3 regions of the Streptomyces ferrugineus genome follow, and region 1 is predicted to be linked to each of the others. Evidence: riboswitches for the same ligand, from Rfam matches in the RefSeq annotation. Region 1 holds a riboswitch; each other region holds the start of a gene.
What was found. A riboswitch is a leader RNA that binds a small molecule or an ion and turns the genes downstream of it on or off. The one in region 1 is predicted to bind cobalamin.
Positions count from the first base shown of each region.

Region 2: another riboswitch for cobalamin. It lies ahead of IM697_RS30180 (energy-coupling factor ABC transporter permease); the one in region 1 lies ahead of IM697_RS31070 (ABC transporter substrate-binding protein).
Region 3: another riboswitch for cobalamin. It lies ahead of IM697_RS37475 (ribonucleoside-diphosphate reductase subunit alpha); the one in region 1 lies ahead of IM697_RS31070 (ABC transporter substrate-binding protein).

Region 1 covers NZ_CP063373.1:6,915,580-6,923,279, reverse strand. The annotation lists gene metE (5-methyltetrahydropteroyltriglutamate--homocysteine S-methyltransferase) at 1-1,804, opposite strand, end outside; cobalamin riboswitch at 1,966-2,185, opposite strand; partial or broken gene IM697_RS45770 (short-chain fatty acyl-CoA regulator family protein) at 2,339-2,657, shown strand; cobalamin riboswitch at 2,640-2,829, shown strand; gene IM697_RS31070 (ABC transporter substrate-binding protein) at 2,888-3,916, shown strand; gene IM697_RS31065 (FecCD family ABC transporter permease) at 3,913-4,926, shown strand; gene IM697_RS31060 (ABC transporter ATP-binding protein) at 4,923-5,705, shown strand; gene IM697_RS31055 ((2Fe-2S) ferredoxin domain-containing protein) at 5,707-6,102, shown strand; gene IM697_RS31050 (ATPase) at 6,154-6,834, opposite strand; gene IM697_RS31045 (hypothetical protein) at 7,012-7,542, opposite strand.
Region 2 covers NZ_CP063373.1:6,704,599-6,712,298, reverse strand. The annotation lists gene cbiQ (cobalt ECF transporter T component CbiQ) at 1-651, opposite strand, end outside; gene IM697_RS30185 (energy-coupling factor ABC transporter substrate-binding protein) at 655-1,005, opposite strand; gene IM697_RS30180 (energy-coupling factor ABC transporter permease) at 1,017-1,718, opposite strand; cobalamin riboswitch at 1,749-1,934, opposite strand; gene IM697_RS30175 (M55 family metallopeptidase) at 2,035-2,868, shown strand; gene IM697_RS30170 (M20/M25/M40 family metallo-hydrolase) at 2,861-4,165, shown strand; gene IM697_RS30165 (S9 family peptidase) at 4,171-6,135, shown strand; gene IM697_RS30160 (S66 peptidase family protein) at 6,144-7,067, shown strand; gene IM697_RS30155 (CocE/NonD family hydrolase) at 7,171-7,700, shown strand, end outside.
Region 3 covers NZ_CP063373.1:8,426,281-8,433,980, forward strand. The annotation lists gene IM697_RS37455 (carbon starvation CstA family protein) at 1-2,016, shown strand, start outside; gene IM697_RS37460 (YbdD/YjiX family protein) at 1,988-2,185, shown strand; gene IM697_RS37465 (DUF3311 domain-containing protein) at 2,323-2,577, shown strand; gene mctP (monocarboxylate uptake permease MctP) at 2,574-4,184, shown strand; cobalamin riboswitch at 4,340-4,479, shown strand; gene IM697_RS37475 (ribonucleoside-diphosphate reductase subunit alpha) at 4,604-6,961, shown strand; gene IM697_RS37480 (ribonucleotide-diphosphate reductase subunit beta) at 6,961-7,700, shown strand, end outside.

The DNA.
Region 1 (7,700 bases):
CGTTCACCTCGTCGCGCAGGGCGAGGGCCACCTGCCTGGCCGTCTCGCCCAGCGGCTGGTCGTCGCGGACGAAGGACCAGGCGAGCATGGTGACCGGGCCGGTGAGCATGCCCTTGACCGGGCGGGCGGTCAGGGACTGGGCGTACGTCGTCCAGCGCACCGTCATCGGCTCGGGACGGGAGATGTCGCCGGCCAGGATCGGCGGGCGGACGTAGCGGGTGCCGTAGGACTGCACCCAGCCGTGCCGTGTGGCGAGGTAGCCGGTGAGCTGCTCGGCGAAGTACTGGACCATGTCGCCCCGTTCGGGTTCGCCGTGCACCAGGACGTCGATGCCGGCCTTCTCCTGGAAGGAGACGACCTCCTGGATCTCGGCCCTGACGCGCTGCTCGTAGCCGGCGGTGTCGATGCGGCCCGCGCGCAGGCCGGCGCGTGCGGCGCGCAGTTCGCCGGTCTGCGGGAAGGAGCCGATCGTGGTGGTCGGCAGCAACGGCAGGTCGAGGTGGGCGCGCTGGGCGGCGGCCCGTTCGGCGTACGGCTGTGAGCGGCGGGCGTCCGCGTCGGTGACGGCCGCCGCACGGGAGCGGACGGCCGGGTCGCGGGTGATCGGGGAGCCGCCGCGGGAGGCCAGGTCGGCCCGGTTGGCGGCGAGTTCGGCGGTGATCGTGCCGGTGCCCTGGGCGAGGCCCTTGGCGAGGGTGACGATCTCGGCGGTCTTCTGCCGGGCGAACGCGAGCCAGCGCAGGATCTGCGGCTCGATGTCCCGCTCCGCCGCCGCGTCCAGCGGCACGTGGAGGAGGGAGCAGGAGGCCGCGACGTCGACCCGGTCGGCCAGGCCCAGCAGGGTGCCGAGGGTGGTGAGCGACGCCGACAGGTCGTTGACCCAGATGTTGCGGCCGTTGACGACGCCGGCGACGAGCCGCTTGCCGGGCAGCCCGCCGACGGCGGCGAGTGCCTCCAGGTTGGCGGCCGCGGACTGCGTGAAGTCGAGCGCCAGCCCCTCGACCGGTGCCTTGGCCAGCACGGGCAGCGCCTCGCCGAGCCGGTCGAAGTAGGAGGCCACGAGCAGCTTGGGCCGGTCGGCCGACGTGCCGAGGTCCCGGTAGGCGCGCTCGGCGGCGTTCAGCTTGGCCGGGGTGCGGTCCTGGACCAGGGCGGGCTCGTCGAGCTGCACCCACTCGGCGCCGGCCGCGCGCAGGTCGGCCAGGATCTCGGCGTACACGGGCAGCAGGCGGTCGAGGAGGGTGATCGGTGCGAAGTCCGCGGCCACGCCGGGCGCGGGCTTGGCGAGCAGCAGGTAGGTGACCGGGCCGACCAGGACGGGCCGGGCGGTCAGGCCCAGCGCCAGGGCCTCCGTCAGTTCGGCGACCTGCTTGGCCGAGTCGGCCGTGAAGACCGTGTCCGGGCCCAACTCCGGGACGAGATAGTGGTAGTTGGTGTCGAACCACTTGGTCATCTCCAGCGGCGCGACGTGCTGGGTGCCCCGGGCCATGGCGAAGTAGCCGTCCAGGGCGTCGGCCTCGACCGCGGCGCGGTGGCGCTCGGGGATCGCGCCGAGGGCGACGGTGGTGTCCAGGACGTGGTCGTAGTACGAGAAGTCACCGGTCGGCACCTCGTGGACGCCGGCCTCGGCGAGCCGCCGCCAGGTGGAGCGGCGCAGTTCGGCGGCGGTGCGGTGGAGGGTGTCGGCGGTGACCCGGCCCTTCCAGTAGCCCTCGACGGCTTTCTTCAGCTCCCGGTTCGGGCCCTGGCGGGGGTAGCCGTACACGGTGGCCCGTGCGGCCGAGGCCGCGGTCCTGGTGGTCACGGAGATCTCCTTCGCGAGATGAATCCCTGAGATCCCGGGGACGGGACGAGAGCGCGAAGGGGTGCCGGAGAACCGGACGGCGACGGCCCGGTCCACGGCCGCCCGTTCGGTTGTGCACGCCGACCCGCCCTCGAGGTCACCGGGAGTCCGCGCACGAGTGGTTCGCGCGCGGGCAGTTGGCAGGTCTTCGGACTCGCGGGCACGTCTCGTCGTACGAGACACCTACTGGCCGTCGCTTCCCAAGTCCGGTACGTCGGACCCAGTGCGTATGACGGCGGTCGTTCCCGCTCACCGCTGCGGGGCAGTCCCGGATTCCCACCGGGTTCCCTCTTGCGACGTCCCGCCTGGCTGACGGGGCGAACCAGCTGCACAGGCCAGCCTACCGTTCAGGTGCGGCCGTACACATGGAACCCCCGGCCGGTCCTACGGCCCAGCAGTCCCGCGTTGAGCCCGGCCCCTGGCCCGCGTCGATCTGGCGCTGCGCGCAGGGGAAGAAGTACAGCCCGAAGCCGACCAGAGCGCCCTCCGGCGTGGCGACTGAGCACCCTCCAGCGCCCGCGTCTGCGCGGCGTCCCCCTCTCCTTCGTCCGGGTCGACAGGGTCGGCAACATGTCCAAGCGACAGTCCGCGACCGGGTTCCACTTCTCCCGGGCCGGCGCACCTGCCCGCTGTGGAACGTCTACGAGGCGTTCGCCGCGCCCGCGCGGTCACCCGGCACCGCGGCGGCTGGGGTGAGCCCGGAAAGACGTATGCCATCGGGCTGGGCCGCGAGATCCGGATCGACCAGAACACCAGCACGTTCGTGCCGTGTGCGGTGACCGATCGCACGATCCGAACGCCGTGCGGACTTGGTAGCCTCATCAGGCCAGTCGAGCCACATCCGAGGCCAGGGAATCCGGTGCGAATCCGGAACTGACGCGCAGCGGTGAGGGGGACGGGCGGGGCACGCTGCCACTGGGAGACCGGGAAGGCGCCCCGACCGGACGAACCCGAGTCCGAAGACCTGCTGGCACCTCCGCGCCCACCCCGGCGAGGAGGACGTCCGTAGGCCAGGCTCCGCGTACGAGCCCCGACACCCGAGGCATGCCCGTGCTCCGCACTCCCACACTTGTCCTTGCGTCCGCCCTGCTGCTCACCGCGTGCGGCGGCGCCTCCGACGCGGACACCGCGAGGCCCGCCGGCGCGGGCCATCCCCGCACGATCGACAACTGCGGCCACAAGGTCACCCTGAAGTCGGCCCCGCAGCGCGTCGTCTCCCTCAACCAGGGCACCACCGAGATCCTGCTCTCCCTCGGCCTCGCCGACCGTATGGCGGGCACGGCGACCTGGACGGACCCGGTGATGAAGGGGCTGGAGAAGGCGAACGCGGCCGTGCCCCGGCTGGCCGACGACAACCCCTCCTTCGAGAGGGTCCTGGACGCCGAACCCGACTTCGTCACCGCCTCGTTCGTCTCCACCCTCGGCAAGGGCGGCGTCGCCACCCGCGAGCAGTTCGAGAAGCTCGGCGTGCCCACGTACGTCTCGCCCTCCGACTGCTCCACGGGCAAGGACAACGACAGCGGCGGCGACGGATCGCGCAGCGCGCCGCTCACCCTCGACGCCGTGTACGGCGAGATCCGTGACCTGGCCCGTGCCTTCGGCGTCGACGAGCGCGGCGAGAAGCTCGTCGCGGAGCTGAAGCAGCGGGTGCGCAAGGCCACCGACGGGCTGCACGCCTCCGATGTCTCCCTCATGTACTGGTTCGCCAACTCCCAGTCGCCCTACCTCGCCGGCTGCTGCGGCGCACCCGGTGCCATCACCCGCGCGGTCGGCGCGCGGAACGCCTTCTCCGACACCCACGACGAGTGGCCCCAGGTCGGCTGGGAGACCGTCGCCGACCGTGACCCCGACGTCATCGTGATCGGCGACCTGACGCGCAGGCAGCAGACCGCGGAGAGCGCCCGGGCCAAGATCCGCTTCCTGGAGACCAACCCCGCCACCCGCAGTCTGACCGCCGTGCGGAAGAAGCGGTACGTGCTGCTCAGCGGGCAGGCGATGAACCCGTCCATCCGCACGGTCGAGGGGATCGAGCAGGTCGCCGCCGGACTGCGCGACTTCGGGCTCGCCAAGTGAACGTGCGCCCACTGCTGTTGACCGGCGGCGGGCTGGCCGCGCTGCTCGCGTCGGTCGCCGTCACGGTCACGATCGGGCCGGCCGACATCTCCACGGCGGACGTGTGGGCGTCCGTGGCCGCTCATCTCGGGCTCGGCGAGAGCGCGTTGGCGCCGCTGCGGGACGGCATCGTGTGGAACCTGCGGATGCCGCGCACCCTGCTCGCCGCCGTGTGCGGGGCCGGGCTCGCCGTGTGCGGGGCGGTCATGCAGTCGCTGCTGCGCAATCCGCTGGCCGACCCGTTCGTGCTCGGGGTGTCCTCCGGGGCGTCCACGGGGGCCGTCGCCGTCGTGGTGCTGGGCGTCGGCGGGGGAGTGGTGTCACTGTCGGCGGGTGCCTTCCTCGGCGCGCTGCTCTCCTTCGCCCTGGTGCTGCTGCTCAGCCATCTCCTCGGCGGCAGCACGGACCGGGTCGTGCTGTCCGGGGTGGCCGCCATGCAGCTGTTCTCCGCGCTGACCTCGTTCATCGTGCTGACCTCCGCCGACGCCGAGACCACCCGGGGCGTGCTGTTCTGGCTGCTGGGTTCGCTCACCGGCGCCGACTGGGGGCAGGTGGTGCTGTGCACCGCCGTCCTGGCCGTGGTCCTCGCCGTCTGCCTCGGACACGCCCGCACCCTGGACGCCTTCGCCTTCGGTGACGACGCCGCCGCCGGACTCGGCGTCCGCGTCGCCCGCACCCGGCTGGTCCTGCTCTGCGCCACCGCGCTGCTCACCGCCGCGCTGGTGAGCTGCGCCGGCGCGATCGGCTTCGTCGGCCTGGTCCTGCCGCATGCCACCCGCGCCCTGACCGGCTCCGGCCACGCCCGCCTCCTGCCGGTCACGGCGCTGACCGGAGCCGTGTTCCTGGTGTGGGTGGACACCGCCGCCCGCACCCTCCTCGACCCCCAGGAGGTCCCGGTGGGCGTGGTCACGTCCCTCATCGGCGTACCGGCGTTCGTGGCCGTGCTCTACCGGGGACGGAGGAAGGCATGACGAGCCTTCAGGCCCAGGGTCTCGTACGGCGTGTCGCCGGCCAGGTCATCGTCGACGGCGTCACCCTCGCCCTGCGCCCCGGCGAGACCGTCGGACTGCTCGGCCCCAACGGCTCCGGAAAGTCGACGCTGCTCAGACTCCTCGCCGGCGTCCTCGCCCCCACCGCCGGGGTCGTCACCCTGGACGGACGCCCGCTCGGCGACATCGGCCGCCGTGCCACCGCCCGGCGCGTCGCCACCGTCGAGCAGGACGCCCACACCCAGACCGAACTCACCGTCCGCGACGTCGTCGCCCTCGGCCGCATCCCGCACCGCCGCGCCTGGACCCCGGCCACGGCCGCCGACGCCGCGGCGGTCGGCGCGGCCCTGGAGCGCACCGGCCTGACCGGCCGGGCCGACCAGTCCTGGCACACCCTCTCCGGAGGGGAACGCCAGCGCACCCAGATCGCCCGCGCCCTCGCCCAGGAACCCCGCGAACTCCTCCTCGACGAACCCACCAACCACCTCGACATCCAGCACCAGCTCGACCTGCTGGACCTCGTCGCGGCCCTCCCGGTCACCACCGTGATCGCCCTGCACGACCTCAACCTCGCCGCGATGTACTGCGACCGCCTGCTCGTCCTGCGCGACGGCCGCGCGGTCGCGGAGGGCACCCCGGCCGAAGTCCTCACCCCCGCCCTCATCGAGCAGGTCTACGGCGTCCGCGCCGAGGTCACCGACGAACCCGGCCACCCGGTGATCCGCTTCCTGCGGCCGGCCACCCCCGCAGGGCGGTACTGACATGCCGACACCCCCCGAACAGCCCGTACCCAGCCGGATCGTGGTCTGCCGGGACTGCTGCTGCGGGACCCCGAAGGTGCCCGGAGTCGATCACGCCCGGCAGACCGCGCGGCTCGCCGAGAACGCGCCGGTGCGCATCTCCGACTGCCTCGGCGTGTGCGAGCACGCCAACGTGATCGTCGTCCAGCCCTCCGCCGCCGGCCGTGCCGCGGGCGCCCGCCCCGTCTGGCTCGGCCTCGTCAACGACCCCGACGCCACCGAGGACATCCTCACCTGGGTCCGGTCCGGCGGCCCCGGCGTCGCACCCTGCCCCGACATACTCGACCTCTACACCTTCACTCCGCCCGGGCGGACCACGCCGAAGCCGGGGACGACCGCGTCCCGGCCGGAAGGCTGAGGCCCGGGCGGCAACTGGGGTGTCAGGGCCGCGCCTCGAGCCGCCCCACGGTCACTGCACGACCCCGCCCCGGCGGTTCTCCTCGAGCGACACGCCGTGATCTTCGGCGAAGATCCGCAGGCACTGGCCGTCGCAGAACCCATGGACGGTGCCGTCGTGCTCCAAGGTGAGACCGGTGGTGTTCAGGTCCACGGTCATGCCGCACACCGGGTCGACGACATGGCCCGGCGGCAGGTTCGCGGCGGACCTGCGGGCGATGGCGTCACGGTGCGGGGCGGTGAGGTGGCGGATCAGGTCCAGGCTCCCCATGGGGCGGCCCAGTGCGCCGAGGCTGCCTTCGGTGACGCCGGTGACATGGATCCACGCATGCGGCTCGTGCAGCAGCCGGTCGGGGTCGCGGCCGGCCGCCTTCTCGGCCTCCGCCAGGGCCTGGGTGAGGACCTCGATGACATGGCCGCTCATCTCCTTGCGCCAGGCGGCCGGTGTGCTGACCCGCACCACATAGCGGGGCGGGTCGGCGGGGTCCACCGGCTGCTGTCCGCCCACCACCCAGGTCGTCGGCTCGTGGACCAGCACCTGCGTCAAGGACTGGGCCGCTTCGAGGACTTCGGGGGCGTGGGAGTCGTCCGGCTGGTCGGACGCCATGAGCAGGTCGATCATCCGCCGGGCCAGCCACTCGCGCTGTGCGGCGCCCAGGGCGCCCGGGGGTGCGAAGAGTTCGATGAGAATCACCGTCTCAGGCTGTCCCGGAGCACCGCCGTCGCGCGTCGCCCCGGAGGCGTCACTCGGGGCTACTCCCCAGGGAGTGGCGGCCTACTGCACGCGAAGTAGCGCTCGACGGGGCGGCCGCGGTCGCGGCTCCTCCCAGGGCGAGTCGGTGAGGAGGTCGCCCCGCGGGTTCCGCGGCCCCTATTCGACGGAGGCGACAGGCGCGGACGGCTCCGCGCCGGGCCGGGACGGGAGGTCGGTCGCCGTGGGCGGCTCGTGCCGGGCTCGCTCCGACTGCTGCACGGTGATGTCGTCCAGCCCGCCCTCCGGGGCGCCCGCTGTGGTGGACAGCCAGGACCACGCCCCCAGGGCCAGGGCGATCGCGGCCCCCGTGGCGACCACGCGGCCGACCCGCCGGGCCCTGGCTCGGCTGTCGAGGTCCCGCCAGGCCGGTCCGGCCCGGTGATCCGCCGGCCGCCACAGCTCGCCGACCGCGTCGGCCTCGGCGGACGCCGGCGCGTGGTGCCGGAACCGCTTCCGCTCCTGTGCCCTGTCCAGGGGGCGGGGACGCCGTCCCAACGCCCGTTCCCGCGCGGAGGGTTCCTTGGGGGCGGAGGTGCGGATGGCGCGCTCGTTGTCCGTGAGGAACTTCTGCCATATCTCCTCGGAGCCGGACGTGCTGCCGTCCCACTCCTCCGGCGCCCCGTCGCCGCCTGCACCGTGTGTGGTCACGGCCCCGTTCTCCCCTCGCACGCGCACGCTGTGAACACCGCCGCCTCACTCCTTGAGGTGCTGTGCGGCTCCGTGAGCGACAGTGTGCCGTCGCTCGTGCCTCGGCCGGTAATACCGAGTGCGGGCAACCTTGTTCGGGACGACGCCCCCGCTTCGGC
Region 2 (7,700 bases), 210 kb from region 1:
CACCAGGACACGCAGGGTGCCGTCGTAGCCCCGCCCGGCGAGCCCGGCGTGCAGCCGGGAGGCCCGGTCGAAGGACCGCACGAAGGCGGTGGCGCCGAGCCCGGCGAGCGAACGCCAGGTGGCGGCCCGGGTGGTGTGCCCGAGCCGGGCGGCCTGGGCGTCCCGTACGCGGCGCATCGAGTCGAGCAGCAGGAAGCTCATGCGGTACGTCACCAGGGCGACGTCCACCACGGGTGCGGGCACCCCGGCCTTCACCAGGCGGGGCAGCAGGTCGGACATCGGGGTGGTGAACGCGAACAGCAGCACTCCGAGCGAGGCCGCCGAGGTGCGCAGCAGCAGCTCACCGGCCCGCAGGTGGCCGTCATCGGCCAGGGACACGAAGCCCTGCGGCCCGCCGACCTGTACGAGCAGCGTGGCCGCGCCGGTCACGCAGAAGCCCAGCGGCACGCGATAGGCCCGCCACAGCCGCCGTCCCGGCACGCCCGCCGGACCCAGCAGCACGGTGAGTGCGGTGACCAGGACCAGCGCGGCGCCCGGCCAGGGCGGCAGCGAGATCGCGAGCACGGTCAGGCCGAGCCCGAGCACGGCCTTGTCCACGGGGTGACGGCGGCGCCAGCGACTGCTGTGCGCCGCCGCGTCGATCGGCAGCACCCGTCAGACCCCGTCGGCCTTCGGCTTCTCGGCGTCCCGCTGCCGCTCCAGCGCCCGCTGCTCGCCCTGCCGCCGGCCCCGGTGCAGACCGAAGTAGTAGGCCAGAACCCCGGCACCGAGGGCCGCCTGGAGGGAGAACAGCGCCGACTCGATCTCACCGGACGGCGGCTCGTACAGCGGCGAGAACCAGGGCTCGTAGTCCGGCTCGATCTCGGTGATCGCCGTCTCCGCCTCGCCGTCGGCCCCCGTGAACGGCTCCTCCTTGTGGTCGCCGAGCCCGAGCGCGAGCGGCAGCACGGCGAGCGCGGCCACGACGGCCAGCAGCAGGATGTTGATCTTCGTGTTCTTACTCATCGTCTTCTTGCTCATCGGGCCACCGCCTCGGTCTCGCTCCGGGACTGCTTCTTGGCGAGGAGCACACCCAGCCGGGTCAGTTCGCCCTTGCTGGACTGCACCAGCAGCCGCATCACGAGCACCGTCAGCAGGCCCTCGCTCACCGCGAGCGGGATCTGGGTGACGGCGAAGATGGAGCCGAACTTGCCGAGCGCACCCAGGAATCCGCTGCCCGGGTCGGGGAAGGCGAGCGCGAGCTGGACACTGGTGACGCAGTAGGTGGACAGGTCGGCGACGAACGCTCCGAAGAAGACGGCGACCATCAGCGGCACGTCGTACCGCCGCAGCAGCTTGTAGACCGCGTATCCGGCCCAGGGCCCCACGATCGCCATCGAGAAGACGTTCGCGCCGAGCGTGGTCAGGCCGCCGTGCGCGAGCAGCAGCGCCTGGAAGAGCAGGGTGATGGTGCCCAGGACCGCCATGATCGGCGGCCGGAACAGGATGGCGCCGAGTCCGGTTCCGGTCGGATGCGAGCAACTGCCGGTCACCGAGGGCAGCTTCAGCGCGGACAGGACGAAGGTGAAGGCCCCGGAGGCGCCGAGGAGCAGCGTGCTCTCGGGATGCTCCCTGACCTCACGGGTGAGTGAACGGACTCCGTGGACGACGAACGGCGCCGACGCGACGCCCCAGGCGACCGCGTGCGCCGGAGGCAGGAAACCCTCGGCTATGTGCATGGCTCAGCAGACCCTCTCCAGCACCTCGTGGATGGTTGACGTGCCTTGGCCGGTCTCCTGGCTGACGGGTACCACCGCCCGTGCTCCGCCTTCCCGGGTCCCGAAGGACCCAGTGGCTGCCCGTGAGGGCCGGAGCCGGACTTCCCGATTCACAGTGGCGAGGGCCGCACCGGCATCACACCGGATTTCCCGTTCACCAAGGCGTGGTGACAGTAGTGCCCGCGCAGGGTGACTGACAAGCACGCCCAGGGGGCGCGAAGGGGGCGTTCGCCCGCTTCGTGGCGGGTTCCCCCGTCGGCGCGTAACGTGACGGACCATGAAGATCCTCATCAGCGCCGACATGGAGGGCGCCACCGGCGTGACCTGGCCGGCCGACGTGCTGCCGGGGACGCCGCAGTGGGAGCGGTGCCGGGGGATGTTCACCTCGGACGTCGACGCCGCCGTGCTGGGCTTCTTCGACGGGGGTGCCGACGAGGTCCTCGTCAACGAGGCGCACTGGACGATGCGCAATCTGCTGCTCGAACAACTGGACGAGCGGGTCGAGATGCTCACCGGACGGCACAAGGCGCTCTCCATGGTGGAGGGCGTGCAGCACGGGGACGTGGACGGCATCGCCTTCGTCGGCTACCACGCCGGCGCCGGAATGGACGGCATCCTCGCCCACACCTACCTCGCGAACCAGATCACCGGGGTGTGGCTGAACGACGTACGCGCCAGCGAGGGCCTGCTGAACGCGCACGTCGTCGCCGAGTACGGCGTGCCCGTCGTGCTCGTCACCGGCGACGACGTGGCCTGCGAGGACGCGCTCGGATACGCGCCGGAGGCGCTGAAGGTCGCCGTCAAGGACCACGTCTCGCGCTACGCCGCCGTGTGCCGCACGCCGGCCAGGACCGCCGCGGACATTCGTGCCGCCGCCAAGGAGGCGGCCGCTCTGGCGGTCCGTCAGAAGCCGGTCGACGACGGCCCGTTCACCATGGCCGTCGAGTTCGACGCCGAGCACCTCGCGATGGCCGCCACCGTCGTCCCCGGCGTCGCACGTGTCGGCGAGCGAAAGGTGGCGTACACCAGCGAGCGGATGTACGAGGGAATCCGTACTTTCAAGGCGGTCACCACGATCGTCTCGGCCGCGGTGGAGGAGCAGTATGGCTGACGAGCAGGCACTGGACGAGGTCGTCACGTTCACGTCCGACCTCATCCGCATCGACACGACCAACCGCGGCGGCGGCGACTGCCGGGAGCGCCCCGCCGCCGAGTACGCCGCCGCCCGGCTGGCCGAGGCCGGCCTGGAGCCCACCCTGCTGGAGCGCACCAAGGGCCGTACGAACGTCGTCGCCCGCTTCGAGGGCACCGACCCGTCGGCGGACGCGCTGCTCGTGCACGGCCATCTGGACGTGGTGCCCGCGCAGGCCGACGAGTGGAGCGTGCACCCCTTCTCGGGGGAGATCCGCGACGGCGTGGTGTGGGGGCGCGGCGCGGTCGACATGAAGAACATGGACGCGATGATCCTGGCCGTCGTCCGGGCCTGGGTCCGCGAGGGCGTACGGCCCCGGCGGGACGTCGTGATCGCGTTCACCGCCGACGAGGAGGCCAGCGCCGAGGACGGCTCCGGGTTCCTCGCCGACCGGCACGCGGGGCTGTTCGAGGGCTGTACCGAGGGCATCAGCGAGTCCGGCGCCTTCACCGTCCACGACGGCAGCGGCCGGCAGCTCTATCCGCTCTCGGCCGGCGAGCGCGGCACCGGCTGGATGAAGCTCACGGCACGCGGGCGGGCCGCGCACGGCTCCCGGCCCAACCGGGAGAACGCGGTCACCCGCCTCGCCGCCGCCGTCACCCGGATCGGCGCCCACGAGTGGCCGATCCGTCTGACCCCCACGGTCCGCGCCGCCCTCACCGAACTCGCCGCCCTGTACGGCCTCGACGCCGACCTGGACGACGTGGACGGCCTGCTTCAGAAGCTCGGCCCGGTCGCCAAGCTGGTGGAGGCGACCGTCCGCAACAGCGCCAACCCGACCATGCTGGAGGCCGGTTACAAGGTCAACGTCATCCCGGGTCAGGCCGTGGCCTACGTCGACGGCCGCTATCTGCCGGGCTTCGAGGACGAGTTCCGCGCCACGATGGACCGGCTCACCGGACCCGACGTCGACTGGGAGTTCCACCACCACGAGGTGGCCCTCCAGTCGCCCGTCGACTCACCGACGTACGCCCGTATGCGCGCCGCCGTCGAGGAGTTCGCGCCCGAGGGGCACGTGGTGCCGTACTGCACGCCCGGCGGCACGGACGCCAAGCAGTTCTCCCGCCTCGGCATCACCGGCTACGGCTTCTCGCCGCTGAAGCTGCCGGAGGGCTACGACTACGGGGCCATGTTCCACGGCGTCGACGAGCGGGTGCCCGTCGAGGCACTGCACTTCGGCGTCCGGGTGCTCGACCGCTTTCTGCGCACGGCCTAGGCGAGGTGGGGGAGACAGTGCGGACACTGGCGTACGGTTCCTGGCCCTCGCCCATCGACGCGGCCACCGCGGCGGCGCACGAGGGGCACCCCGAGTACGTGGGCTTCGTCGGCGACGAGGCGTGGTGGACCGAGCCACGGCCCACGGAGGGCGGACGGCGCACGCTGGTGCGACGGCGCGAAGACGGGGCCGAGGAGTCGGTGCTGCCCACGCCGTGGAACGTGCGCAGCCGGGTCGTCGAGTACGGCGGACAGCCCTGGGCCGGCGCGCTGGTCGACGGGCGGCCGCTCGTCGTCTTCGTCGACTTCGCCGATCAGCGGCTGTACCGGTACGAGGAGGGCGGCACACCGCGTCCGATCAGTCCGGTGTCCGAGACGGGCGGTGGACTGCGCTGGGTGGAGCCGCAGGTGCGGCTCGACCTCGGTGAGGTGTGGTGCGTGCTGGAGGAGTTCACGGGGGAGGGGCCCACCGATGTGCGGCGCGTCCTGGCCGCCGTCCCGCTGGACGGATCGGCCGCCGGGGACCGGGCCGCGGTACGCGAACTCACCGACGACCGGCACCACTTCGTCACCGGAGCGCGGATCTCGCCCGACGGGCGGCGCGCGGCCTGGCTCGCCTGGGACCATCCGCGGATGCCGTGGGACGGCACGGAACTGCTGGTCGCCGACGTCGGCGCCGACGGCACGCTCGGCGGCCCGCGGACCGTCGCCGGCGGCCTGCGGGAGGCGATCGCCCAGGTCGACTGGTCGGCCGACGGGAGGCTGCTGTACACCAGTGACCGCAGCGGCTGGTGGAACCTCTACCGCGACGGCGCCCCGCTCTGCCCGCGCGAGGAGGAGTTCGGCGGGCCGCTGTGGAAGCTGGGCCTGCGCTGGTTCGCCCCGCTGGCGAGCGGGCTCGTCGCGGTCGTGCACGGCCGCGGCTCGACGGCCCTCGGGATACTGGACCCCGAGACCGGCGAGATCGTCGACGCCGCCGGCCCCTGGACGGAGTTCGCGCCCACGCTCGCGGTGCACGGCGAGCGGGTGATCGCCGTGGGCGCCAGTCCGCGCAGCGCCTACGAAGTGGTCGAACTGGACACGCGGACCGGCCGGTCCCGGGTGATCGGGGCCGCGCACGACGACGCCGTGGACCCCGCCTACTATCCCGAGCCGCAGATCCGCACCTTCAGCGGCCCCACCGGCGACGAGATCCACGCGCACATCTACCCGCCGCACAACCCCGGCTGCGTGGCCCCCACAGACACCCCGCCGCCGTACGTCGTCTGGGCGCACGGCGGACCCACCGACCGGGCGCCCCTCGTGCTCGACCTGGCCATCGCCTACTTCACCTCACGCGGCATCGGCGTCGCCGAGGTCGACTACGGCGGCTCCAGCGGATACGGCCGCGCCTATCGCGACCGGCTCCGCGAGCAGTGGGGCGTGGTCGACGTCGAGGACTGCGCGGCCGTCGCGCTCGCCCTCGCCGACGAGGGCACCGCCGACCGCCACCGGCTCGCCGTCCGGGGCGGCAGCGCGGGCGGCTGGACCGCGGCCGCGTCGCTCACCACGACCGACGTCTACGCCTGCGGCACCATCCTCTACCCGATCCTCGACCTGGCCGGCTGGGGCACGGGCGAGACCCACGACTTCGAGTCCCGGTACCTGGAGTCGCTCATCGGCCGGCTCGCCGAGGTGCCTGCGCGCTACACGGAACGCTCGCCCGCCGCCCACGCCGACCGCCTCACCGTGCCGTTCCTGCTGCTCCAGGGCCTGGACGACGTGATCTGCCCGCCCGCCCAGTGCGAACGGTTCCTGGCCCGGATGGAGGGACGCCGGGTGCCGCACGCCTACATCGCCTTCGAAGGGGAGGGCCACGGCTTCCGGCGGGCCGAGACGATGATCCGCGTCCTGGAGTCCGAGCTCTCCCTGTACGCCCAGGTCTTCGGGCTGAACCCGCCCGGAATCCCGAAGCTGGAGCTCGCCAAGTGACAGCGCCGATACGGCCGCTCGTCCGTCCGCCCCGACTCGCCCCCGGCGCCCGGGTGGCCGTCGTCGCGCCCAGCGGACCCGTGCCCCAGGAGCGGCTGGAGGCCGGACTGGACGTGCTGCGCGGCTGGGACCTCGATCCGGTGGCGGCGCCCCATGTGCTGGACCGGCACCGGGAGTTCGGCTATCTGGCGGGCGCCGACGCCGACCGGGCCGCCGATCTCCAGAGCGCCTGGTGCGACCCGTCCGTCGACGCCGTGCTGTGCGCCCGGGGCGGCTACGGGGCGCAGCGCATGGTGGACCTCCTGGACTGGGAGGCGATGCGGGCGGCCGGGCCGAAGGTGTTCGTCGGCTTCAGCGACATCACCGTGCTGCACGAGGCGTTCGCCACCCGGCTCGGCCTGGTCACGCTGCACGGCCCGGCGGCGGCCGGAGTCGACTTCGTCAAGAACGTCCGTGCGCAGGAACATCTGAAGGCCACGCTGTTCGAGCCGGAGACGGTCCGGGTGATCCCCGCCGGCGGTACGGCCATGGTTCCGGGGCGGGTCCGGGGCGTCACCCTCGGCGGCTGCCTGAGCATGCTCACCTCCGACCTCGGCACACCGCACGCCCGGGCCGGTGCGCGGGGCGGGCTGCTGCTGATCGAGGACGTCGGCGAGCAGCCCTATCGCATCGACCGGATGCTGACCCAACTCCTCCGCACAGGGTGGCTCGACGGAGTCGCCGGGATCGGGCTCGGGTCCTGGGCGAGCTGCGGTCCGTACGACGTGGTGCGCGCGGTCCTGGTCGACCGGCTGGGTGGTCTTGGCGTGCCCGTCGTGGCGGAGTTCGGCTTCGGGCACTGCGAAGGGGCGTTGACGATGCCCTTCGGCGTGCGGGCCGAACTCGACGCCGACGCACGGGAGTTGGCTCTCGACGAACCCGCGCTGCGCTGAGCGCCGTTTGCTGAATTTCTGTCAAGAAACCGCTCATCCAGGTGATTGACCTCGTCTGACACGTGTCACACCATGGCAGCCGGCCAGTCGTGTGGAGGTCCCCGTGCCCCGTCGCGTGCCCAGATTCCGAGCCCCATTCGCTCTCGTCCTCGGCGCCACGCTCACCGCCCCCCTCGCGCTCACCGCTCCGGCCACCGCCGCGACCGGTCAGTTCACCGTCACCGCCCTGAAGTTCACCGTCCAGGCGGGCGGCCGTACCTGCACCGTGGACGCCGACCTGTACCGGCCCGCGGACGTGGACCGGGACCGTCCCGCGCCCGCCGTCGTCGCCACCAACGGCTTCGGCGGCAGCAAGTCCGACGGCTCCACCAACATCGTCGGCGCGGCCTTCGCCCAGCGCGGATACGTCGCCCTCGTCTACTCCGGGCTCGGCTTCGGCAGGTCCGGCTGTCTGATCTCGCTCGACGACCCCGCCATCGACGGCGTCGCCGCCTCCCGGCTGATCGACTTCCTGGGCGGCCGGCGCGCCGCCGACGACGGCACCAAGGCCGACTTCGTCACCCTCGACGCCCCCGGCGACCCGCGCGTCGGCATGGTGGGCGGCTCCTACGGCGGAGCCGTCCAGCTCGCCAC
Region 3 (7,700 bases), 1.5 Mb from region 1:
GCCGCACTCGGCTCGTACGCCATCGCCTATCGCTTCTACGCCAAGTTCATCGCGTACAAGGTCCTCAAGGTCGACAGGACCAGGGCCACCCCGGCCGAACGCCTCAACAACGGCATCGACTTCCACCCCACCGACCGCCGTGTCCTGCTCGGCCACCACTTCGCGGCGATCGCCGGCGCCGGACCGCTGGTGGGGCCCGTGCTGGCCGCGCAGATGGGCTATCTCCCGGGCACCATCTGGATCATCGCCGGCGTCATCTTCGCGGGCGCCGTCCAGGACATGGTGGTGCTGTTCTTCTCCACCCGCCGCGACGGGCGCTCGCTGGGGCAGATGGCGCGCGAGGAGATCGGCCCGTTCGGCGGCGCCGCCGCGCTGGTCGCCACCTTCACCATCATGATCATCCTGCTCGGGGTGCTCGCGCTGGTCATCGTCAACGCCCTCGCGCAGTCCCCCTGGGGCACCTTCTCCATCGCGATGACGATCCCGATCGCCCTGCTGATGGGCTTCTACCTGCGGGTGCTGCGCCCCGGCCGGGTCACCGAGGTCTCCGTCATCGGCGTGGCCCTGCTGCTGCTCGCCCTGGTCGCGGGCCGCTGGGTCGCCGAGTCGTCCTGGGCCGACACCTTCACCCTCGCGCCCTCGACGCTGGTCATCTGGATGGTGGCGTACGGCTTCATCGCCTCGATCCTGCCGGTGTGGATGCTGCTGGCGCCGCGCGACTACCTGTCGACGTTCATGAAGATCGGCACGATCTTCCTGCTCGCCCTGGGTGTGGTCATCGCCCTGCCGACGCTGAAGATGGACGCGGTCACGGACTTCGCCTCGCGCGGCGACGGCCCGGTCTTCGCGGGCTCCCTCTTCCCCTTCGTCTTCATCACCATCGCCTGCGGCGCCCTGTCCGGCTTCCACGCGCTCATCTCGTCGGGCACGACGCCGAAGATGATCCAGAAGGAGACACAGGTCCGCATGATCGGCTACGGCTCCATGCTGATGGAGTCGTCGGTCGCCGTGATGGCGCTGGTGGCGGCGAGCATCATCGACCCGGGCCTGTACTTCGCGATGAACGCGCCCGCCGGGGTCATCGGGGACACCGTGCAGAACGCCTCGCAGGTGGTGGGCAGTTGGGGCTACCAGATCTCCCCGGAGGCGCTGGCCCGGGCGGCGGAGAACGTCGAGGAGGCGTCCCTGCTCTCCCGCACCGGCGGCGCGCCCACCCTGGCCATCGGCATCTCGGACATCTTCTCCCAGATCACCGGGGACAGCCTGCGCGCCTTCTGGTACCACTTCGCGATCATGTTCGAGGCGCTGTTCATCCTGACCGCGCTGGACGCCGGCACCCGCGTGGGCCGGTTCATGCTCCAGGACATGCTGGGCAACGTCTACCGGCCCTTCAAGGACGTCAGCTGGAAGCCGGGCCTGGCCATCACCAGCGCCCTGGTGTGCGGCCTGTGGGGCTACTTCCTGTGGGTGGGCGTCCACGAGCCCCTCGGCGGCATCAACCAGCTCTTCCCGATCTTCGGCATCTCGAACCAGCTCCTCGCGGCGGTCGCCCTCGCGGTCTGCACCACGCTGCTGGTGAAGTCGGGGCGCCTGAAGTGGGCCTGGATCACCGGGGTTCCGCTGGCCTGGGACGCCACCGTGACGCTCACCGCGAGCTGGCAGAAGGTCTTCTCCGGCGACCCCAAGGTCGGCTTCTTCAAGCAGCGTCAGGTCTTCCAGGACGCCATCGACCGCGGCGAGGTCCTGCCGCCCGCCAAGACCATGGACGACATGCACACCGTGGTCACCAACTCCACGGTGGACGGCGTCCTCTCGGCGCTCCTCGCGCTCCTCATCGTCGTCGTGGTCGTCGACGCCACCCGCGTCTGCGTCCGGCACATCCGCCGCCCGGCCCTGTCCACGCTCAGCGAGGCGCCGTACGTCGAGTCGAAGATCACCGCACCGGCCGGGCTGATCCCGACCAAGGAGGAGAAGGAGGAGGAGCGCCGTGCCGTCGCTTCGGCGGGTACTCCGTAGTGTGCGCTGGTATCTGCGCGAGCTGACCGACGAGTCCGCGTACGACCGCTATGTCGCGCATGTCCGGAACGAGCACCCGGACGCGAGGGTGCCAACCCGGCGCGACTTCGAGCGGATGCGGACCGACCGCCAGGAGACCGACCCGCGCCAGGGGTTCCGCTGCTGCTGAGCGTCCGGACCGCACGGCCGCCGCACACACCATTCCTCCACATCCGATATGCGGACAGGGTCTTCCGCTGTCGATGCACCGTCACCTACATTGCCTGCGCGTTTCTGTGGTGATCAGTGAGGGGACGGAGCCGTCAGATGTCAGATACATCAGAAGTGAACAGAGGGCCGGTGGTGACTCCCGTGCGGGTCGTCATCGCGCTCTGCCTCGGCGCGCCCTTCGTGGCGATGCTGTGGGTCGGTTCGTACGCCAAGGCCGATCCGGAGTTCGCCGGCATCCCGTTCTTCTACTGGTACCAGATGCTGTGGGTGCTCATCTCCACCGTGCTGACGATGATCGCGTACCAGCTGTGGCGGCGTGACCAGCGCGCCCGGCGTGGAGGTGGCAAGTGAAGGACGGCGTGAACGGCGTCGCGCTCGCCGTCTTCATCTTCTTCTTCCTGGCCGTCACGGTCATGGGCTTCCTGGCCGCGCGCTGGCGCAAGGCCGCGAACGAGAACACCCTGGACGAGTGGGGCCTGGGCGGCCGGTCGTTCGGCACCTGGGTCACCTGGTTCCTGCTCGGCGGCGACCTGTACACGGCGTACACCTTCGTCGCCGTACCGGCGGCGATCTACGCGGCGGGCGCGGCCGGCTTCTTCGCGGTGCCGTACACCATCCTCATCTACCCGCTGATCTTCACGTTCCTGCCCCGCCTGTGGTCGGTGTCCCACAAGCACGGCTATGTGACGACCTCGGACTTCGTGCGCGGCCGCTTCGGCTCGAAGGGACTGTCGCTGGCGGTGGCCCTCACCGGCATCCTGGCGACGATGCCGTACATCGCGCTCCAGCTCGTCGGCATCCAGGCCGTCCTTGACGTGATGGGCGTCGGCGGCGGCGAGAACACCAACTGGTTCATCAAGGACCTGCCGCTGCTCATCGCCTTCGGTGTGCTGGCCGCGTACACGTACTCCTCCGGACTGCGCGCGCCCGCGCTGATCGCGTTCGTGAAGGACACGCTGATCTACATCGTCATCGCGGTGGCGATCATCTACATCCCGATCAAGCTGGGCGGGTTCGACGACATCTTCGCCGCCGCCGACAAGAAGTACACGGAGGCCGGCGCGGGCGGGCTGATCCCGGCCGCCGGGGGGCAATGGACGTACGCCACCCTGGCGTTCGGCTCGGCGCTCGCGCTGTTCATGTACCCGCACTCGATCACGGCGACCCTGTCCTCGAAGAGCCGTGAGGTGATCCGCCGCAACACCACGATCCTGCCGCTGTACTCCCTGATGCTGGGCCTGCTGGCGCTGCTGGGCTTCATGGCGATCGCGGCCGGCGTCAAGGTGCAGAACGGCCAGCTGGCGATTCCGCAGCTCTTCGAGAACATGTTCCCCGACTGGTTCGCGGGCGTGGCCTTCGCGGCGATCGGCATCGGCGCGCTGGTGCCGGCGGCCATCATGTCCATCGCGGCGGCAAATCTCTTCACCCGCAACATCTACAAGGACTTCATCAAGCCGGACGCCACGGCCGAGCAGGAGACCAAGGTCTCCAAGGTGGTCTCCCTGCTGGTGAAGGTGGGCGCGCTGGTCTTCGTGCTGGCGATGGACAAGACGGTCGCCATCAACTTCCAGCTCCTGGGCGGCATCTGGATCCTGCAGACCTTCCCGGCCCTGGTCGGCGGCCTGTTCACCCGCTGGTTCCACCGCTGGGCGCTGCTGGGCGGCTGGGCGGTCGGCATGATCTACGGCACGGTCGCGGCGTACGGGGTCGCCTCCCCGACCCAGAAGCACTTCGGCGGCTCCTCGGCGGAGATCCCCGGCATCGGTGAGATCGGCTACATCGGTCTGACGGCGTTCGTGCTGAACGTGGTGGTGACGGTGGTCCTGACCTTCGTCCTGAGGGCGGCGAAGGCCCCCGAGGGCGTCGACGAGACCAGGCCGGAGGACTACACGGCGGACGCGGGCGACCCGGGAGTGCAGGTGGAACTGCCCGCGGCGACCGCGGGATCGTCCCACTGAACACCTGACACCGACGGGCCGCCGGAGCGATCCGGCGGCCCGTCGTCGTGGGCGTCCGGCAGACGTCGACATCACTCTCCTCACCTACAAGTTGACGCTCTGAAACCGCCGCGACACAACATCTGGGGGTGGCGTGGCGGGCGAGCACAAGATGTATGCTCGTGCTCGCTGTCGCCGCAGGGGAATCCGGTGCGAATCCGGAACTGTCCCGCAACGGTGTACTTGTGCATGTCCGTTCCCAGAAACGCCGTGCACAGGAGTCAGTCCGAGGACCTGCCGACAGCGCGCCCGGCCACCCGGTCGGTGCGCCCTGACGTCCGGGCCTCGTGGAATGGGCCGGTGGACGCGACGCCGTGTGCGCTCGTGTGCTGCCCCCTGCCCTCCGCAAGGCCCCGTGCCGAGCGAGGGAGAGCCCCCACGTGACCATCGCGCCAGCCGATCCTGCTTCAGCAGCCCCCGTGGAAACCGACGGTCCCGGTGCCGCGCTGCTGCGGACCCTCACCGAGCTGACCGCCGACCTCCCCGACGCCGACGCCGGCCGGGTCGCCGCCGCCGCGCTGCGCGGCCGGTCCGCCCTCGCGGACGAGACGGAGCTGCGCGAGCTGGCCACCGAGGCGGCCGCCGGTCTCATCTCCGAGGACCCCGCCTACAGCAGGCTGGCCGCCCGGCTGCTGACCCTCTCCATCGCCGCCGAGGCCGCCTCGCAGGGCGTGACGTCCTTCACCGAGTCGGTCGCGGTCGGGCACCGGGAGGGCCTCATCGCCGACCGGACCGCCGAGTTCGCGCGCATCCACGCCGCCCGCCTCGACGCCCTCATCGACACGGCGGCCGACGACCGCTTCGGCTACTTCGGCCTGCGCACCCTGCACAGCCGGTACCTGCTCCGGCACCCGATCACGCGTCGGGTGATCGAGACGCCCCAGCACTTCATGCTGCGTGTGGCCGCCGGGCTCGCCGAGGACGACACCACCAGGTCGGTGGACGAAGTCGCCGCGCTCTACGGGCTCATGAGCCGCCTCGACTACCTCCCCTCCTCCCCCACCCTCTTCAACTCCGGCACCCGGCACCCCCAGATGTCGTCCTGCTACCTCCTGGACTCCCCCAAGGACGAGCTGGACTCCATCTACGACCGCTACCACCAGGTCGCCCGCCTGTCGAAGCACGCCGGCGGCATCGGCCTGTCGTACTCCCGCATCCGCTCCCGCGGTTCGCTGATCCGCGGCACCAACGGGCACTCCAACGGCATCGTCCCGTTCCTGAAGACCCTCGACGCCTCCGTCGCCGCCGTGAACCAGGGCGGCCGGCGCAAGGGCGCGGCCGCGGTCTACCTGGAGACCTGGCACTCCGACATCGAGGAGTTCCTGGAGCTGCGCGACAACACCGGTGAGGACGCCCGCCGTACGCACAACCTGAACCTCGCGCACTGGATCCCGGACGAGTTCATGCGCCGGGTCAACGCCGATGAGGTGTGGAGCCTGTTCTCCCCGTCCGACGTGCCCGAGCTGGTCGACCTGTGGGGCGAGGAGTTCGACGCGGCGTACCGCGAGGCGGAGGCCGCCGGGCTCGCGAAGAAGACCATCCCGGCCCGTGACCTCTACGGCCGCATGATGCGCACCCTCGCACAGACCGGCAACGGCTGGATGACGTTCAAGGACGCCGCCAACCGCACCGCCAACCAGACGGCCCTGCCGGGCCATGTCGTCCACTCCTCCAACCTCTGCACGGAGATCCTGGAGGTCACGGACGACGGGGAGACGGCGGTCTGCAACCTGGGGTCGGTCAACCTCGGCGCCTTCGTCGACATGGCGACCGGCGACATCGACTGGGAGCGGCTCGACGCCACCGTGCGCACCGCCGTGACCTTCCTGGACCGCGTCGTCGACATCAACTTCTACCCGACCGAGCAGGCGGGCCGCTCCAACGCCAAGTGGCGGCCGGTGGGCCTGGGTGCGATGGGCCTGCAGGACGTGTTCTTCAAGCTGCGGCTGCCCTTCGACTCGCCGGAGGCCAAGGCCCTCTCCACGCGCATCGCCGAGCGCATCATGCTCGCCGCGTACGAGGCCTCCGCCGACCTCGCCGAGCGGGGCGGCCCGCTGCCGGCCTGGCAGAAGACCCGTACGGCCAAGGGGGTGCTGCACCCCGACCACTACGGCGTCGAACTCACCTGGCCGGAGCGCTGGGCCGCGCTGCGCAGCCGTATCGCCACGACCGGCCTGCGCAACTCCCTCCTGCTCGCCATCGCGCCCACCGCCACCATCGCGTCCATCGCCGGCGTGTACGAGTGCATCGAGCCGCAGGTCTCCAACCTGTTCAAGCGCGAGACGCTCTCCGGTGAGTTCCTCCAGGTCAACTCCTACCTGGTCGACGAGCTGAAGCGGCTCGGCGTCTGGGACGCCCGCACCCGCGAGGCGCTGCGCGACTCCAACGGCTCGGTGCAGGACTTCGCCTGGATCCCGGCGGACGTACGGGCGCTGTACCGCACGGCGTGGGAGATCCCGCAGCGCGGGCTCATCGACATGGCGGCGGCGCGGACCCCGTTCCTGGACCAGTCCCAGTCGCTGAACCTCTTCATGGAGACGCCGACCATCGGCAAGCTCTCCTCGATGTACGCGTACGCCTGGAAGTCGGGCCTGAAGACGACGTACTACCTGCGCTCGCGCCCGGCGACCCGCATCGCCCGCGCGGCACAAGCGACCGTCCCCGCCCAGCAGACGGCTCCCGAAGACGCCGTCGCCTGCTCCCTGGAAAACCCCGAGTCCTGCGAGGCCTGCCAGTAATGACCACCCGTAACCAGAATCTCCTCGACCCGGGCTTCGAGTTGACCCTGCGCCCCATGCGCTACCCCGACTTCTACGAGCGCTACCGGGACGCCATCAAGAACACCTGGACGGTGGAGGAGGTCGACCTCCACTCGGACGTCGCCGACCTCGCCAAGCTCAGCCCCGCCGAGCAGCACCTCATCGGCCGGCTGGTGGCCTTCTTCGCGACGGGCGACTCGATCGTCGCGAACAACCTGGTGCTGACGCTGTACAAGCACATCAACTCCCCCGAGGCACGGCTGTACTTGTCGCGCCAGCTCTTCGAGGAGGCCGTGCACGTCCAGTTCTACCTGACGCTGCTGGACACCTACCTCCCCGACCCGGAGGACCGCGCCGCCGCCTTCGCGGCCGTGGAGAACATCCCCTCCATCCGCGAGAAGGCCGGGTTCTGCTTCAAGTGGATCAACGAGGTCGAGAAGCTGGAGCGCCTGGAGACCCAGGCCGACCGGCGTCGCTTCCTGCTCAACCTGATCTGCTTCGCGGCGTGCATCGAGGGCCTGTTCTTCTACGGTGCCTTCGCGTACGTCTACTGGTTCCGCAGCCGGGGCCTGCTGCACGGTCTGGCCACCGGCACCAACTGGGTGTTCCGCGACGAGACGATGCACATGTCCTTCGCGTTCGACGTGGTCGACACCGTCCGCAAGGAGGAGCCGGAACTCTTCGACGACCGGCTCCAGCAGCAGGTCACCGACATGCT